DNA from 4 places in the Sporosarcina pasteurii genome. Region 1 is predicted to be linked to each of the others. Evidence: riboswitches for the same ligand, from Rfam matches in the RefSeq annotation. Region 1 holds a riboswitch; each other region holds the start of a gene.
What was found. Region 1 has a riboswitch for S-adenosylmethionine ahead of AB1H92_RS01205 (aliphatic sulfonate ABC transporter substrate-binding protein). Riboswitches for the same ligand answer to the same signal wherever they lie in the genome.
Positions count from the first base shown of each region.

Region 2: linked by a shared signal. The riboswitch ahead of AB1H92_RS02960 (LLM class flavin-dependent oxidoreductase) and the one ahead of AB1H92_RS01205 (aliphatic sulfonate ABC transporter substrate-binding protein) in region 1 are both predicted to bind S-adenosylmethionine.
Region 3: linked by a shared signal. The riboswitch ahead of AB1H92_RS14010 (homocysteine S-methyltransferase family protein) and the one ahead of AB1H92_RS01205 (aliphatic sulfonate ABC transporter substrate-binding protein) in region 1 are both predicted to bind S-adenosylmethionine.
Region 4: linked by a shared signal. The riboswitch ahead of AB1H92_RS12670 (glutathione ABC transporter substrate-binding protein) and the one ahead of AB1H92_RS01205 (aliphatic sulfonate ABC transporter substrate-binding protein) in region 1 are both predicted to bind S-adenosylmethionine.

Region 1 is NZ_CP160452.1:247,287-251,775, reverse strand. It holds gene AB1H92_RS01210 (ABC transporter permease) at 1-586, opposite strand, end outside; gene AB1H92_RS01205 (aliphatic sulfonate ABC transporter substrate-binding protein) at 603-1,586, opposite strand; SAM riboswitch class I at 1,719-1,829, opposite strand; gene AB1H92_RS01200 (hypothetical protein) at 2,077-2,277, opposite strand; gene AB1H92_RS01195 (MFS domain-containing histidine kinase) at 2,532-4,489, opposite strand, start outside.
Region 2 is NZ_CP160452.1:637,552-642,040, reverse strand. It holds gene AB1H92_RS02965 (PTS transporter subunit IIC) at 36-1,073, shown strand; gene AB1H92_RS02960 (LLM class flavin-dependent oxidoreductase) at 1,173-2,546, opposite strand; SAM riboswitch class I at 2,695-2,815, opposite strand; TPP riboswitch at 3,013-3,110, shown strand; gene AB1H92_RS02955 (3-oxoacyl-ACP reductase) at 3,289-4,053, shown strand; gene AB1H92_RS02950 (GntP family permease) at 4,149-4,489, opposite strand, start outside.
Region 3 is NZ_CP160452.1:2,905,015-2,909,503, forward strand. It holds gene AB1H92_RS14000 (OFA family MFS transporter) at 1-1,160, opposite strand, end outside; gene AB1H92_RS14005 (hypothetical protein) at 1,462-1,668, opposite strand; gene AB1H92_RS14010 (homocysteine S-methyltransferase family protein) at 1,884-2,933, opposite strand; SAM riboswitch class I at 3,033-3,133, opposite strand; gene mvk (mevalonate kinase) at 3,496-4,440, shown strand.
Region 4 is NZ_CP160452.1:2,639,639-2,644,127, reverse strand. It holds gene AB1H92_RS12680 (bifunctional UDP-sugar hydrolase/5'-nucleotidase) at 1-1,126, shown strand, start outside; gene AB1H92_RS12675 (nucleoside deaminase) at 1,264-1,752, shown strand; SAM riboswitch class I at 1,886-1,995, shown strand; gene AB1H92_RS12670 (glutathione ABC transporter substrate-binding protein) at 2,151-3,737, shown strand; gene AB1H92_RS12665 (DMT family transporter) at 3,983-4,489, shown strand, end outside.

The DNA.
Region 1 (4,489 bases):
AAGCTGGAAAAATAATTCGGCGAACCGTTTGTAACGGTGTGAAATGATAAATCTTCCCCACTTCGATTAATTTGCGGTCGACCCCTTGAATACCTGAAACGATATTCAAATAGATTGGGAAAAACACACCTACTGCAATTAACATCACTTTCGAAGCCTCTCCAATTCCCATCCACAAGATGAACAATGGGACCCAGGCCAAAGATGGAATCGAACGAAATGCTTGAATTAACGGGTCCATCAGCTGCTCAAACCATTTAAAGTAGCCGACAACAGACCCCAATACTACCGCGGCTACCGTTCCTGCTAGAAAACCAATCAATACGCGGAAGAAAGTAATTCCTACATGCCCCCAAAGCGTACCTTCTTTCGCTAATTCAATAATCTTTTGTAAAATCGTTGTCGGAGCGGGAAAGACATAGGCGTCGAGTAAGTTGAAACGTACAGCTGCTTCCCATACGACTAAAAGAACAACCGGAATAATGAAGCCAAGTGCGAAACCCCTCACCTTTTTTAATTCAGCACCGACTTTAACCGACTTCTCTTTCGCTTCAAGCAATTCATTTTCATCTATTTTGACCGTCATGTCTTTTCCCCCTATTTCATTCGATTGCCTTTTTTGAATACCGATCAATAATTAATTCATTAACAATTTTTTCAACATCAACATTTTCTTTAATGACATTTTCAGCCTGCAACACATCACCAGCTGCATTCAGTGCTTCAATTTGCTTCGCGCCTGGGATCGGGTCCGAAAAGTCGTTTCGTTCTAGACTCTTTTGTGCAACTTCAAGTGCCATATCCGCCTCTTTTGCTAGGATTTCAGCGGCTTCCTCTGGATTTTCTACAACCCATTTTCTTGCCTTTTCATATACTTCAATTACTCTTTCAACAACTTCTGGATGTTGTTCCGCAAATTCGGATCGTACATTCAACGTTCCGTATGTGTTTTTATCATGATCGCGTAAAAATAATGCCGCACCAGAATCAATTTCAACTTTTGCCATATGCGGGTCCAACCCGGCCCATGCATCGACTTGATTTGTTAAAAGTGCATTCGCTCCATCTGAGTGCTGTAAATTCACGATTTCCAAATCCTTTGATGACAATCCTGCCTCCTCCAATGAACGAAGTAGGAAAATATATGGGTCGGTACCTAATGTTGCAGCTACTTTCTTTCCTTTTAAATCTTCTACTGATGCGATGTTTGAATCGCCCGTTGTCACAAGCGCTGTCCATTCAGGTTTTGAAAAAATATAAACAGACTCAATTGGAGAACCGTTTGACTTCGCAATTAATGCTGCTGCGCCTGCCGTTGAACCAAAGTCGACACTTTTAGAGTTTAAAAACTCAAGCGCCTTATTGCTTCCTTGACTCAGCACCCATTCCACTTCAATGCCTTCTTCATTAAATACTTCTTCTGCCCAGCCAAACTCTTTAAGCGCAAGGCTTGTCGGCGAGTAATATGCATAATCCAAAACAACTTTTTTCGGTTTATTCTTTTCCTCTCCCCCCGCGGATGAACAAGCCGCGAAGATGAACGTTACGCTAACAATGACTGTTAATAATTTAATCCATTTTTTCATTATCATTTCCTCCTACTAATTTATATTAACCAAATATGTATACTCGGTTTTATTGTGATCTAAATCTATGGTTTATCCCTTAATAAAATAAAGAAAAGCCCTCTTCATAAGAAGAGGGCCGAAAAATTCCTCCTCTTATTTTCCAGGTTTGGTAAACCTGTAGGATGTAGCACCTTTTCAGATAGATATCTGCTGGTTGCCGGGCTTCATAGGGCCTATTCCCTCCGCCGCTCTTAATAAGAGATCTATGTAGTTGTAAAAAAATCATTTATAAATTTAATTGATTGAAAATTATTATAGTCTGAAAAAATGTAATTGTCAACACTACATTTCGATTTTAGGTGATTAGTCATAGAAAAAATACTTTTATTTACAGATTTTAACTAATATCAGACAAACTTAAGATTGAACAAGGAAGATTAACACCAAGGAATAGCCAATCAAAAAAACCGCCAAACAACGTCACATATAATGTTCAGCGGCGATACGATTAAGAATTTCTATTCTTATTTTGACCAAATGCAGACTGTACTTGCCCTTCTTCAGTTTTCGCCTCATTCTTTCGAAACACTTCTGTAGCATTCGATTCGGCTGGATCAGAAAGCGGCAATTCGCCAGTGTCTACTGTATATTTGTCCACGTTTGGTTCGTAATCAGCTTTGTTCGGATAATTTTTATGCCTCATTGACATTTCTCATCACTCCTTTTACAAAGATAATGGAAACTTTTCTCTACGAGTACTAGAGATTTCTTACATTACAAAAACAATCGCTCCTATGTGCTATAGTTTAGCCGTTTTTATGTAAAGCTAATCTAAGTAAAAATGACCATCTGCTGTCTTTACTTTGCAAGACTTTATGAAAAGTTATAATTCCCACCAGCAGAAAAAACGCCTAAGCTTAGCTTAGACGTTTTTAAAATCAACCTATATCTACCAGTAAAGGTTCATTCCACCGGTATTTCCACAGTTACTTTAAATAGATCACCATCTATATCGATTTGCATGTCACCTTCGTGCATTTCGACAATGGATTGTGCGATAGCAAGCCCGAGTCCTGAGCCATCTGTATGACGAGAGGTGTCTGCTCGTTTAAATCGTTCAAACAGTTCATCACTATTTTCACTTAATTCATACTTAGAAATATTTTTCACAACAAATTGAGCACGGTCACCAACACGATCAAGATAAAGATAAACCCTCGTACCGGACATCGAATATTTCAACGCGTTGACAATTAAATTGTCCAACACGCGCCACCATCTTTGCCCATCCACATCTGCAACGAGAGCGGATTCTGGTAATTGTACCCGAAAGTCTAGTGATGAATTTGAAATCTCTTCCTCATTTTCTGCCAATGCTTGTTGCAATAACTGCGTTAAATCAACCTTTTGTTTATGGAGTTCTAAGTTTCCGCTCGCCATTTTCGACACTTCAAATAAATCCTCAATGAGCGTTTTTAAACGTGCTGATTTTTTATCGATAATGTCGACATATTTTAAACGATCCTCTTCCGTTAAGTTCGTTGATTTTAATAAGTCTGTATACGTAATGATAGAAGTTAACGGCGTTCTTAAATCATGACTCACATTCGTGATCAATTCTGTTTTTAACCGTTCACTTTTCGCTTGTTCGCTAATTGAAATTTGTACCCCTTCACGCAGTTGGTTTAAATGACGCGCGTGATTTGCAAGCGGTGACTTCCCTTTCACTTTAATTTCTTCATGCAATGTGCCGTTTGCCATTTTTTCAGTCGAAGAAAATATTCGGTTTAAGTAAGCCGAACGCTTCACAAAAATATAGAGGACCGGCAATCCCAAAAAGAATACAGCAGGCAAATAGGCAAGTATCAAAAACGGTTGAATCGCTACTATTGCAAAACCGAAACCAGCTAAGAAAAAACCAATGAGCAGAATAAACATTTGTACGCCTAACGTTCGATTTAAGAACATCGTTTGGAATGATTTTAAGAAACTCACTACATAACTCTCTGCAAAATCCCGTTCAAACACGCCCGCTTGTTTCCAACGCTCAATACTATTCACAAGTTGGAAGGCTAAAAATAATATACTCATAGCTAAAGCAATCAACCAAAATAACTGGTCCATCCATGCCCCCGAATAATAATCATTATAAAAGAAAGCCCCAGTCGCATCTCGGTGGATAAACTCAAATGTTAGTAAGAGTGAAAACATGAAGATAAATACTTTCACATCAATTTTTAATCCATTATAAGATCGCACAAATCGATTTTCCGTTACCCATTTTTTCTTAAACTTTATTTTTGTCAATAATAGATAGAGTGCACCAATAGAAAGAATCCATAAAGTATAGTTTCTATATTTCTTCTTATTAAAACTTGCAAGATGATCTTTTAAATAACTTCCTTGTAACGCTTTTTCTGAGACGACGATAACGCCTTCAAATTGTCGAACTGGTTGCTGGATATTCGCAAAATCAGCAGCGGTTAGTTCATAACCATCATCATAATAGGATACCGAATAATGATTATACTCACTTTCACTTATTACAGTATTCGCCTTAAAATAATCGTCTACTTCTCCAAACGTTTTTTTATAAATTGCAGGAACGTCAACATCCCCCTGCGTAAAAACTTCCCCAGTTTTTACATCTGTTAAATGATAGGCAATCGGAAAAGCGCTTCTAGCTGATTGTTGATTTTCCGCTAAAAATTGTTTCAGCGCAGAAACTTTTCCTGCCAATACTTTCTTCTCAACATGTTCATCACTTTCAAAGTTTAGCTCTATATCGGCAATTTTCGTATCGCGTTCTTTAATCAGCGTTTCTTTTAATTGTTCATTTCCCGATTCTTCCGCTTCTGTAATACGACCTTCATATTGCTCTTGTATATTCATCACTTGGTCAGAAAGATTACCGTAGCGCA
Region 2 (4,489 bases), 390 kb from region 1:
TAGTCGCATTATCATCTAGAATGGAGCTTGGTAGAATGAAGGATTTTTTCAGTAAGTTATTAACGGGAATGAGTATTGGCATTGTTGTTGCTTTAATTCCAAACGCGTTATTGGGAGAGATTTTGAAACTACTAATTCCACATTTTCCAGCATTACAGCACTTATTTGATATTACTTTTTTTGTAATGAGCTTGCTGCCAATCCTTATCGGTGTCATGGTTGGGGTTTCATTTAAACTGTCACCGATTCAAATTGCGAGTGTCGGCATTGCATCAATGGTTGGAAGTGGGGCTGTTGAAAAAACGGCAGAAGGATTATTTGTATTAAATGGCATTGGCATTGTTGTGAACACTGGCCTAACAGCTGCTTTGGCTGTATTGTTCGTCCAATTTCTTGGCAATCGTTTGAAAGCCTATTCCATCTTACTGATGCCTACATTGGGGATTTTAATCCCTGGAATGATTGGTTATTCCATACTTCCTTATGTGAAAAGTTCTACTGGCATCATTGGCACTGGCATCGAACATGTCACAACCTTACAACCGGTTTTGATGGGCGCCATTATCGCAGTTATTTTCTGTCTCATTATCTTATCGCCAATTTCGACAGTAGGTGTGGCGACAGTAATTATGCTATCTGGAATTGGATCTGGCGCAGCGAACTTAGGGATTGTCGCAACTGGGGTAGGATTTGCCATTGCCAGTTATAAAGCAAATAACCTGGGAACCGCACTCGCTCACGTATTAGGTTCGCCAAAAATTCAAATGAAAAACTTTTTAATGAAACCGAAAATCGCTTTACCAATGCTCATCACTGCTGCCATTCTAGGTGCACTAGCAGGCGTATTAAATATTCAAGGAACACCTTACAGTGCTGGATTTGGTTTATCTGGTTTAGTCGGACCATTAAATTACATAACTTTTGCAGAAGGTGGATGGACGCTGCAAAACATTACCATTATGCTCACCACTTTCTTCATTCTGCCACTCTTGTTGAATCTTGGTCTCATCTATGTATTTTCTAGGCAATTAAAGATGATTCAAGCTGGGGACTACAAACTGGATTTTGATTGATGATAAAAAAGAAGTCGACCATTAACCGACTTCCTCATAAGTATTTCAGCAACTAGTTTAAAAAAGCGCGTGCCACACAACTGTGACACGCGCTTTTTATTAAACTAAAACAGGCTGCTTTCTATACTGATTCGCCGTATGATGTTCTGGTAAGCGGTCATTGCCGAATAGTTTCTTTCGGAACGTCCCCTCTTCGTATTCTTTCTGTACGAGACCACGTTCTTGTAAAACGGGTACGACATGGTCAACAAACTCTTCAAATGTTCCAGGAGAAATGACGTAAGAAATATTAAAGCCGTCAATTCCGATAGCGACCAATGCTTCCATCGCGTCCGCAATGCTTTCTGGCGTTCCTACTTCAACGTGACCTAGTCCGCCAATGCCCACAAATTCCGCCGCCTCCCGAACTGTCCATTCTTTCGTTGGGTCTGCATTGGTGAAGTTTTCCACAACGGATTGAATGGCTTCGCTTTTTACGTATTCAAGTTTATCGTCTGGGTCGTACCCGGAAAAGTCGATTCCCGTCCACCCGCCGAATAATGCCAAGGCACCTTCATAACTAATATGTTTTTTATATTCTTCAAACTTCCGATCCGCAGCTTCTTGTGTTTCACCAATAATGGGTGTGAAGGACGCAATAATTTTTACATCCTCAGGATTTCGTCCCGCTGCCTCGGCTTCTTGTCGCAAGGATTGGATTGTTTGCTTTGTCGTTTGTGGCGTTGGGGTACTTATAAAGACAAGTTCCGCATGTTTCGCCGCAAATTTCTGTCCTGTATTGGAAGCACCGGCTTGGAAAATGACAGGCGTTCGTTGTGGGGAAGGTTCACTTAAATGTGCACCTGGCACTTTGAAATATTTCCCTTCATGCTCGATATCATGAACTTTATCTGGATCCGCATAGATGCCTTTTTCTTTATCGACCACAACGGCGTCCTCTTCCCAGCTGCCTTCCCACAGTTTATAAACGACTTCCATATATTCATCCGCAACTGCATAACGTTCCGAGTGACCGATTTGATTTTCTTTTCCAATATTTTTAGAGGCACTCTTCAAATAAGAGGTTACGACATTCCAGCCAATTCGGCCTTTCGTTAAATGATCCAACGTTGACATGCGCCTCGCAAAAATATAGGGATGCTCGTGACTTGTGGAAGCTGTTAATCCAAAACCTAAATGCTTTGTTGCTTGCGCCATAATCGGAACGACGAACGCTGGATCGTTTAGTGGCGCTTGAACGCCATGCCGAATCGCTGCATCACGCGATCCTTCATATACGTCATACACCCCTAATACATCCGCTATAAAAATCGCATCAAAACGACCTCTTTCCAATACTTGCGCCACATGCGTCCAATATTCTGCATCCTTATAAGTGGAAGCTTGATCGTCCGGATGTGTCCATAATCCCGCCGAATAATGTCCTGCACAATTCATGTCAAATGCGTTTAAATAAATTCTCTTTTTTGTCATGTGAATAAACTCCTGTCCATTTATTTTATTAAACTATATTTAACCAATAAACAAACTAGGTTTAATGGTTGATAACGACCTGATAACATCTTGAACCATACAAAAAAACCTCTTCTACAAAGGAAGAGGTTTATCTATTACACGCTCTTCCTCATCTCTCAAATGTTGAACATTTGCTGGAATTAGCACCTTTTCGCATTTGTTTATCACAAATAGGATGGTTGCCGCAGGATCGTAGGACCAGTTCCTCCCCTGACTCTTGATAAGGAATAATATTAAGTTTATTAAGAATATTTACATCATACCTAACTTCTAGTAAACTGTCAAGGTCGGAATTGTTTCATGTTTTTATGGTCAGCAGAGACTGATAGAAATGGATTCCTTTATTTATCGACCAAAACTGACAAACTCTCACTTTATTTCACAAAAGTAAGATTTGTGGTAAAATTATGGTAATCACATCATAGTAGATCACTGGGGGCGCCTTTTGGCTGAGAAGAGTTACTCTGACCCTTAGAACCTGATCCGGTTGATACCGGCGGAGGGAAGTGAATTTTTTCTGTATGCAGATCACTCCTCCAGTGGTCTTTTTTTGTGGCTATACAAAACAATGAAGGCTGAAGGAGGCGGGTAGATGCGACAAGCATAAGACGAATTAACGGAGTAGCGTTTTTTGCTACGCAGTTAATTTGGCTTATGACTCGAGCATCTGCCTCCTGAAGCTAGAATGGAGCTGTAGAAAGTGGAGCTAAAAGATCAAGTAGTACTCGTAACAGGAAGTAGCCGTGGACTTGGAGCGGCCGTTGCTAAAGCATTCGGAAGGGTTGGCGCGAAAGTAGTTGTCAATTATGTTTCACGAGAAGCGCAAGCAAATGCGGTTGTGGATGAAATCGGACGCGAGCAGGCCATTGCGATTCAAGCGGACGTTAGAAATCGCGAAGAAGTAAAGGCAATGTTTGAGGAAGCAAAAGCACATTTTGGTCAATCCATTACAACAATCGTCAACAATGCACTGATCGATTTTTCATTCAATGGCGACGCAAGAAAACAATTAGATACGATTGAATGGGAAGATTATAATCAACAGTTTGAAGGCAGTGTCAAAGCAACACTCAACACATTGCAGGCAGGTAGGCCAGATATGGCGGCAGCAAAGTTTGGACGCATTATCACAATCGGAACCAATTTGGTCCAACACCCTGTCGTTCCTTACCACGACTACAATACTAGTAAAGCCGCGCTACTCGGGATGACGCGCAATATCGCAAAAGAGCTCGGTCCAGATGGCATCACGGCGAATATGGTATCAGGTGGGCTGTTACTTAAAACGGATGCAAGTGCCGCTACGCCAGATGTGGTGTTTGATATCATTAAAGAAAACACCCCGATTGGAAGCGTAACCACACCAGAAGAAATGGCAGATGCCATTCTATTCTTCGCATCACCGTGGAGCCGGGCTGTGACGGGGCAGAATCTAATTGTAGACGGCGGGCTTGTGATGAATTAATCGCGACAATTAATTCGTAAATCAACATAAAAAAAGAAGCATGCTTTCATGTAGCGTGCTTCTTGTTTTCTCAATGAATCATCCCAAAACAATCCTCAATAAATTCCCAATATCGCAAGCCCAATTGCTGGGATCAAAGAAAGCATTGGGAAGACAATCGCAATTACAGCCATTTCTTTATAAGATTGTTTATGCGTCATCCCAGTCACGAGTAAAATCGTCAAGATGGCTCCGTTATGCGGTAACGAATCCAAACCACCAGATGCAATCGAGGCAATTCTATGGAAAGCTTCTGGAGACGGACCGACCGTCGTAGCGATTTCATAATAATGGCTCCCTAAAGCTTCAAGCGTAATTCCCAATCCGCCAGATGCTGAACCCGTTGCCCCAGCTAACACGTTGACAGCAATCGCCTCAGATATTAATGGGTTTGCCT
Region 3 (4,489 bases), 640 kb from region 1:
ATAATGACATACAACACGACATCATACGAGTGTGTCTTTTCGAGAATAAGAGCGCTGAGCTGATTGCCTGATAGTCCTGCGATTGCCCAAGCAGATAAAGCCAATCCATGCACAGTCGAAATACTATTTAAACTGAAACGGTCCGACAAGAGTGGTGGCAATGATGAAAAACCTCCGCCGTAACCTGCATTGACAACACAAAGTAAGAGGATAATCAGAATTGCACTAGACTGCTGAATCCCATCAAGCACAATTGTTGCGAACAAGGCGGCAATCGATGATATAAAGATCATTTTATACACTGTATTACGATCTTGTAATCGGTCACCTAATGAAGAGAACATCAACCGTCCACCTGCATTGAAAACAGCTGTTAATGAACTTACTAAGCCAATCGCCCCGAATCCAATGAACGCTAAAATCCCTTTTTCTTGTGAAATTAACGCCAATCCACATGTAATGTTTATGTAGAACATGAGCCAAATACCAATAAATGTTTTATTAGTTAACACCTTTTTATAACTAAAACTTTGGCTTTGTACATTTTCTTCTTCAAACCCAGCAGGTTTCTTTAGCAACACATGCCCAATCACCATCATTACTAAATAGATACCCGCTAACATGTAAAACATGGTATAGACGTTCGCTGTATGTACTAACATCCCCTCATTGTTTCTTTCACCAAGGAGGTATTCCATGAGTGGGCTTGCAATGACTTTTGCTAAGCCGAAACCTGCAACCGCAAATCCCGTTGCCAACCCTTTTTGCTTCCAAAACCAAAGCATTAACGTTTTCACCGGCGTTAAATAACCAATCCCCAGACCAATGCCCATCACAATCCCGTAGGAAATATAAATACCAATCAGTGACTTTTGATAAATAAAGAAACCTGTTCCGGCCATTCCAACGACAAAAAATAGCGCCGCAAGCAGAGATGACTTATGAATGTCTTTTTCCACGAATCTTCCACCAAAAGCGGCGGACATGCCCAGAACGAAAATCGCTAAACTAAATGCCCATTCCACTTCACCAATAGGTTTTCCAATGTAGGAAGCAATGTCATTCTTAAACAACGACCAGCAGTAAACTGTACCAATACTACAGTGAATCAATAACGCAGGCAGTACAGCACGCATCCATTTATTCTCTAATCTACCCATATAACAATCCCTCTTCCTTCGCCATAATAACGAACATAAATAATTAAAACTGTAAACTAATTCGCTTTTAGGGTGAAAATGAACATAAAAATAACCTTTCAACGTTACAATTAAACCTATTCACGAATATAGATGGGATTATTATATATCATCTTCGCACAAAAAAACAGTCTAATTGTGACTGTTTTACAACAGAGTGATTTTTTCTGAGAAGATTACCGGAATTTAAAAGCGCACGCAGTTTCTGCCATCCTTTTTTGCTCTATACAAAGCCTGATCTGCTTTTCGAAATAATTCTTTCTCATTTGCATATTATAATGCCGTTTTGAATCTCTTGAGGACAAACAGCAATGTAATTAACGCCTACCCCAGTCTTGCGTAAATCACCGCCATTTTCATTGGAGAAACTAACCCACGATTGATTCTGGGCAATAATAACCCCTTCGTGATCCAATACAGCGATTTGATCTACTAGTGAATCGAGAACCGCTAGACTAAAAGGTTGCATCATCTCATCTCCTTTCTCTATAAACTTATGGCTAGGTTTTAGAACAGTTCGATATTCAATGGGAACCTAGCACTTTTATCAATAAAAAAGAGCCCTGTCCTCGTAAGGAGCATGGGCTTGGTCGCTTGTCATTATAGTAGCATATTCTGTTGATTACTTATATCGATAAGAACTCTGTATTGCAGCATAAATCATGGATAGGTAACTACCCTCTCTTAAGCCTTTACGCGATACTCCAAATTATGCTTTTTCAGTGTTTCATCTTCACCGAATAGGAAATGTTTCTCCATATCTGGGGAGTATCTTGAGTTGATTGTTTCCACGCCGACCGCTTCCGCTACAGCGCGCAACATTGCCGGGGAGGCACCACAGCATAACCCAATATAATTTACACCAATTTCTTTTGCCGCTTTTGCCCACTCAGCTAATTCATAACGGTTATGATAAAGCGGGTCTAGCGCAGTTGGGAATGTTGTTTCTAATGGGAGTTCACAACTGCAACCTGCATCTGGTAAATTGAAAAATGTAGGATTTTCTTCTGTCGTACGGTAAGGGATTGGCAATGCCCCAACATAGCCTTCCACGTTTTGTCGGATTTTTTCAAGGTATGGTTGCATCGTATCCGGACCACGGAAACAGTTCATCCCTACAACTAGCGCACCTTTTTCAGAAAGGATTCTACAAGATTCCTCCACCGTATAGCCATCTCTTAAAATATTTTCTCCCATCAATCCTAACGTGATGACTGCAGGTAAATCATGCTTTAAAATCTCCTCTAAAGCAATCACAGCTTCTTCATGGTAATAAAACGTCTCACCATTAATGAAGTCAACTTCCTCTTCCTTACACCATTTTACCATTTCAGCGAACATGCTTCTCACTTGGTCTTTTGATGCCGGATCTTCTGGGTCAAAAATATTCGTATTTGAAATATTCCCCGCTACCAACGCTTCCTCTGTCGGATGTTCTTTGGCAACTTCTTTCGCCAAACGAATCGCATTTCTATTCAATGGTTCCAATAATTCCTCTTTCCCAATAATACGCATTTTTTCTCTGTGGGCATTATACGTAAATGCCAACACAACATCTGAGCCAGCATTCATAAAATCCCTATAAGTCTGTTTCAGCGCATCGGGATTATCTAGCGCAACCTCGGGCACAAATGAACCTGCTTGTAAATAACCTCTTCGCTCTAATTCAAATAAATACCCTTCTCCTACAATTACCGGACCGTCTTTTAACCTTTGCTCCAAACTGCGTTTCATTTCATTTCCTCCTCTTTAATAAGTCGTGCTTTTTATATTTACCAAAAATAAAACCCCTTCTTTTGATAAGAAGAGGTTGATGGTATCAATGTTTCACTCTTCTTATCTCCAAGCTGTACGCTACTGGAATTAGCACAGTACTTTAAAAGTCTGTTGCTGAGGCTTCAAAGGGCCAGTCCCTCCACCTCTCTGGATAAGAAAGTTGCTTATTAAGTTGGTAATGAATACTTTACATATCTTTTAACTGAATGTCAATGTTATTCTGAATATACAAAAATTAACTCACCTCTAAAACAATACAAAATTGCATTGGAACCAAGCACTCAAAATCAACGTCATATGTTTTCGCCGAAAATCCCAGCTTTTGTTCATTGATTGGGTTGTTCATTATCTAGAGAGAAGTTCGTTTTAGAAAAGGATGAAACTTTTTTTGAAAAGGTATAAATTTCACGGATTCTTGATATACATCAAGTCTAAATTTGGGTAATCTATATATACTACTTCAGTTAAAATCAATTTATTAAATTTGCTGACGGCTGAAGCAAAGAAAAGGTGATTGTAGTTGGAAGATTTTTTAGCATCAAAAAGAAATACAAGTGGTTTCTCACATAGTAAAATCATTTTGACCGGAGAACATGCAGTTGTTTATGGAAATCCGGCTATTGCGCTGCCATTTCCACTCAAAGTGGAGGCTATCATTGAAGAAATAACAAGTGACATCATCGTAGAATCTACGTTTTATACCGGACCGTTGGAACAGATTCCTACAAAATTAAAAGGAATCAGCGCCTGTATCCAACAAGTTTTGAGCGATTTAAATCGTCCTTGTGACAAACTAAAGATAACGATTCATTCCCAAATTCCTATTGGGAAAGGTCTTGGATCTAGTGCGGCGATTGCTGTCGCGATTGTCAGAGGATTATTTTCCTTTTTCGAAACGAAGTTAGATGACGAGACACTGGCAGCCTTTGTACATACTGCTGAAGTGTATGCTCACGGGAATCCAAGTGGCATCGATATGGCTACAGCGATGAGCGATACACCCATCTGGTTTCAAAACGGAGACATTGTTCGTCTCGAAGTCACTTCCCCTCTCCATTTTGTAATTGCTGATTCAGGAAGGATTGGTAATACGCAAAAAACAGTGAGTCGGGTCAGAGCGCTATACGATAAAGATGAAGTTTTAAAGGAAAACTCATTGAGAAGAATGAAAGAAATTGCTTTTGCCGCTAAATCTGCCATGGCCAAAGGGGATATACTGGAACTCGGCAAACTCCTTAATAAAAATCATTCTGAATTGATTCGAATTGGCGTGAGTGATGATGGGTTGAATCAACTTGTCCATACTGCGAAAAAAGCGGGAGCGCTTGGGGCCAAATTAACAGGTGGCGGTGATGGGGGCTGTATGCTTGCTTTGACGGACTCAAAGGAGAAAGCGGAAGAAATTTCAAGTGCGCTAGCTTCTGCAGGCGCACATCAAACGTGGTGCTTTACAATTGAATCTTAGGTAAATGATTTAATAGAATAGACAATACGTTTTACATTTATGGCGAATC
Region 4 (4,489 bases), 910 kb from region 1:
AGAAAAAGTGGGGGTCTTTGGCCTGACAACCGCTGAGACAGCCGATATTTCAAGTCCTGGTGCAATAACTTTCAGTGATTATATTGAAGAAGCTGAAAAAGCAGTAGCTGCATTTGAAAACCTAGGCGTCAACAAAATTATTGCTTTGACACATATTGGATATGATGATAACCCTGCAGTTGATAATGATTTAATTTTAGCTGCAACAGTCGATGGAATTGATGTGATTGTTGGCGGACATAGCCACACACAATTAAATGAACCTATAGTCGTTGACCAAGATGAAACTGGCGCAACGAAAGATCCGACACTCATTGTCCAATCCTATCAATACAATCAATTTTTAGGGTCCGTAGACATTGTGTTTGATAAAGAGGGTGTCATTAATGACTTTAGGGGTGAATTAATCCCTGTTAGTGAAAAAGCTGCAGATCCAGAAGCTGTCGAAATGTTGAAACCATATTCAGACAGAGTAGAAGATATTGCACAAACAGAAATTGGAGCAACAGCGGAAAGTAAATTAGAAAATCCACGAACGAATGAGGATAGTGTACGTAAAAATGAAACAGCATTAGGTAACTTGATAACAGACGGTATGCTAGCAAAAGCGAAAATGTATAATCCAGAAGTTATGATGGCATTACAAAATGGTGGCGGTATAAGGGCTGCAATTGATGCGGGTCCAATTACAATTGGAGAAGTAATTACAGTTCTTCCATTTGGCAATACGTTAGCAACGATGGACCTAACTGGCGCTGAATTAAAAGAAGCATTTGAAATTAGTTTCCGAGAATACCCGCGCGAAAATGGCGGTTTCTTACATGTATCAGGTGCAAAAGTGACATTCGATTCAGGAAAAGCCTCTGGTGAGCGGGTTGTTTCCGTAGCCTATAAAAATGTAGATGGTACTTATACGGAAGTTAGTGATCATGAGACTTATACCGTAGCGACAAATGCATTTACCGCGAAAGGCGGAGACGGATACACAGTTTTTGCAAAAGCATATGAAGCAGGTAGAGTAACGGATTTAGGCCAAAGTGATTGGGAAAACTTTGCCGAACATTTAAGTGTTTTAGGAAATATTACTCCAATGATTGAAGGGCGAATTATCGATTTGGCACAATAAGACGTATGGTGGGATAGGCGTAAACCCTGTCCCATTATATTATGTATACAAACAGCACAATTTGATTATCAAAGAACTTTCAGCGGATAGAGTATAAGAAGGTCCAGTTCAAAGCATTAGTACAAGGAGGATTATTCATGATAAATGATCAAGATTTAAAGCATTTACAACGTTGCATTGAACTAGCAAAAGTTGCTCTGGAGAAAGGTGACGAGCCATTTGGTTCAGTTCTAGTGTCAGCCAGCGGGGACGTGCTTGCGGAAGACCGTAACCGTGTTGGAGGTGGTGATCACACCCAACATCCGGAATTTGCTTTGGCGCGTTGGGCAGCCGAGAATATGACGTTGGAAGAAAGAGAGAAGGCGACAGTATATACTTCGGGTGAACATTGCCCTATGTGCGCTGCAGCCCACGGTTGGGTAGGTTTGGGGCGAATTGTTTATGTCAGTTCATCCGGGCAGCTGGTACAATGGTTGAGCGAAATGGGGATCAATGTATCGGAATCGCGCGTGCGTAATCTTCCAATCCGAGATGTACTGCGTGATATTACAGTAGAGGGCCCTGTTCTAGAACTCGCGGAGCAAGTTCGCGAACTCCACCGTCAATTTTATGCAGGGAAACATTAAGCATCTAGCAACGAGAAATGAATAGATGGATTGAAGTTAATATTGACTTTATTCTACCTTTTTCTACTTGTTTTGTTTTTTAGAACATGATATAGTAAGAACACTTAGTTTTTAAATAATTAAATACTTTCAATTCTTATCAAGAGAGATGGAGGGAATGGCCCTTAGAAGTCTCAGCAACCAGCCTTTTTAGGTATGGTGCTAATTCCAATAGGTATTTTCATAATACCTGGCAGATGAGAAGATTGTCTTTACGAATGGACCCTCTTCTTGTTTGAGGGTTCTTTTTATTTTGGAAAACGGTAGAGCCTGGTATTTAGAGCATTACCATTTAGATATAATTATGCTAAAAACATAATTTATATAAAAATATAAAATATCTAGGAGGATTCAACATCATGAAGAATAGTAAGAAGTGGTTAAGTGTTTTAATATTGTCGTTCACTATGATACTAGCAGCTTGCGCGGGCGGCGGTAGTGAAGCGGAGAACGATCAGCCAGGAGACGGGAAGATAGAAAAGGACCTTGTTGTCGCTGTTCATTCTGACGCGAGTACTTTAGATCCGGCTGGCTCGAATGATGTGCCGTCACATAACATTCAACAACCAATTTTTGAAGGGCTCATTAAACGTGACAGTGAGAATAAGTTAATTCCAGGTTTGGCGAAGGAATGGAAAGTGATTGACGATTTGACTTATGAGTTTATCTTGCAAGAAGGTGTAAGCTTTCATGATGGGGAAGCGTTTAATGCGGAAGCCGTGAAAATAAATGTAGAACGCCTTCTCGATCCAGAAGTTGCTTCATCAAAATATGATTATTTTGAAATGATTTCTGAAGTAGAAGTGGTAGATGAGTATATCGTTCGCATTAAGACAGAATATCCGTTTTCACCAATTTTGGCACATCTATCCCATAGTGGGGCCGCAATCATTAGCCCGAAAGCAATTGAAGCAGATTACGAGGCAATAAAGAATGGTCAAAAACCTGGTACAGCTATTTCAGAAAATCCAGTTGGAACCGGACATTTTAAGTTTGATAGTTGGACACCTGGCGAGGAAGTAAAACTTGTGAAAAATGAGAATTATTGGGGAGAAGAAGCACTTGTCGATACAGTAACTTTCAAAATTATCCCGGAAAGCGGAACCCGTAATGCAGACTTGGAGCGTGGATTCGTTCATATCGTAGATCCTGTGCAACCGAGCGAAGTTCCTCAATTAAATGATAGTGACTATGCAACAGTGGTACAAACCCCTTCAACAGGGCTTTCATTTATCGGATTTAATATGAGTAAAGCGCCATTTGATGATGTTTTGGTGCGAAAAGCTGTGTCAATGATCATCAATAAACAGGAAATTATTAACGGTGTTTATGATGGATATGGCATTGCAGCTGAAGGACCTCTTGCACCTGGAGTATTCGGGTATTCAGAAGACATAAAAGGCATTGACCAAAATATTGAAGAAGCCAAAAAATTGATGAAAGAAGCAGGCTATGCAGATGGATTTAAAGCCACGCTTTGGACGAATGATAATCCGCAACGTATTGATACAGCAATCATTCTTCAAAATACTTTAAAAGAAATAAATGTAGAATTGACGATTGAACAAATGGAATTTGGAACCTATATAGAAAAACTTAAGTCCGGCGACCACGATATGTACATGTTAGGGTGGACGAATCCGTTAGCAGATGCAGACAATGGTTTGTATTCTTTATTCCATTCATCTACTGAGGGGATTCCGCCAAATGCGATGTGGTATGGTTCATCTGTTGTTGATGATTTGCTGGACAAAGGTCGAGCAGCAACTGACGAAGAAGAACGATTGAAATTGTATAAACAAGCGCAGGAAGAAATTATCGCAGATGCACCGATGCTCTTTTTAGATTATAGGGAGTATTTAACAGGTGTTAGTAATAAGATCAAGGGTTTCTCAATCAATTCGGGTGGAATTTATCATTTGGAAAAAGTACAGTTTGTAGAGTAAATAAAGAGGGACTGTTCGACCAGTCTCTAAAAAATGAAATCACTTCTGATACATAGGACTCTCGTTCAACAACCTAACTGCTAGTAATCCCACCCTATAAATATGTGGTGGGATTACTTTTTTATGTTTCTATTGATACATGAATTGTCATACAGGCCCACTTTACCTAGAATAGCCGCTTCAGGTTATTTTTTAGTTCATGATATAATAGAACAGTTCGTCTCAAGCATCAAGGAGGTAACATCATGAAATGGAATAAAGGCATTCTTTTTGTATTAATAGGGGCGGCATGTTTCGGCTTCACACCTGTATTTGCAAAACTTGGATTCGGCTATGGCTATACACTTGGACAAATTAACATCGTTCAAATGACGTTTTCTTTTATATTATTATGGTCTATTTCGCTACTTAAAAGGTCTAGCTTCAAAGGAATCACATTAAAAAATATTTTTCAAATTATGATGACCGGCTGCTTTATCGGTTTAACGACTATATTTTATTATGCTTCGATGCAATATTTGCCCGCCTCATTGGCAATTATATTAATGTTTCAATTCATTTGGATAGGGATCATTTTGGAATGGATTTTCAGCAAAATCGCGCCCGCACCAATCACAATTCTATCAATTATCCTCATATTAATAGGCGTCTTTTTCGCTTCGAATATTATTAACGGTGATATTCAGGGACTACCTATAAGAGGTTTTGTGTTTGGAATCCTTTCTGCATTCACCTATGCAGGATTTATCTTT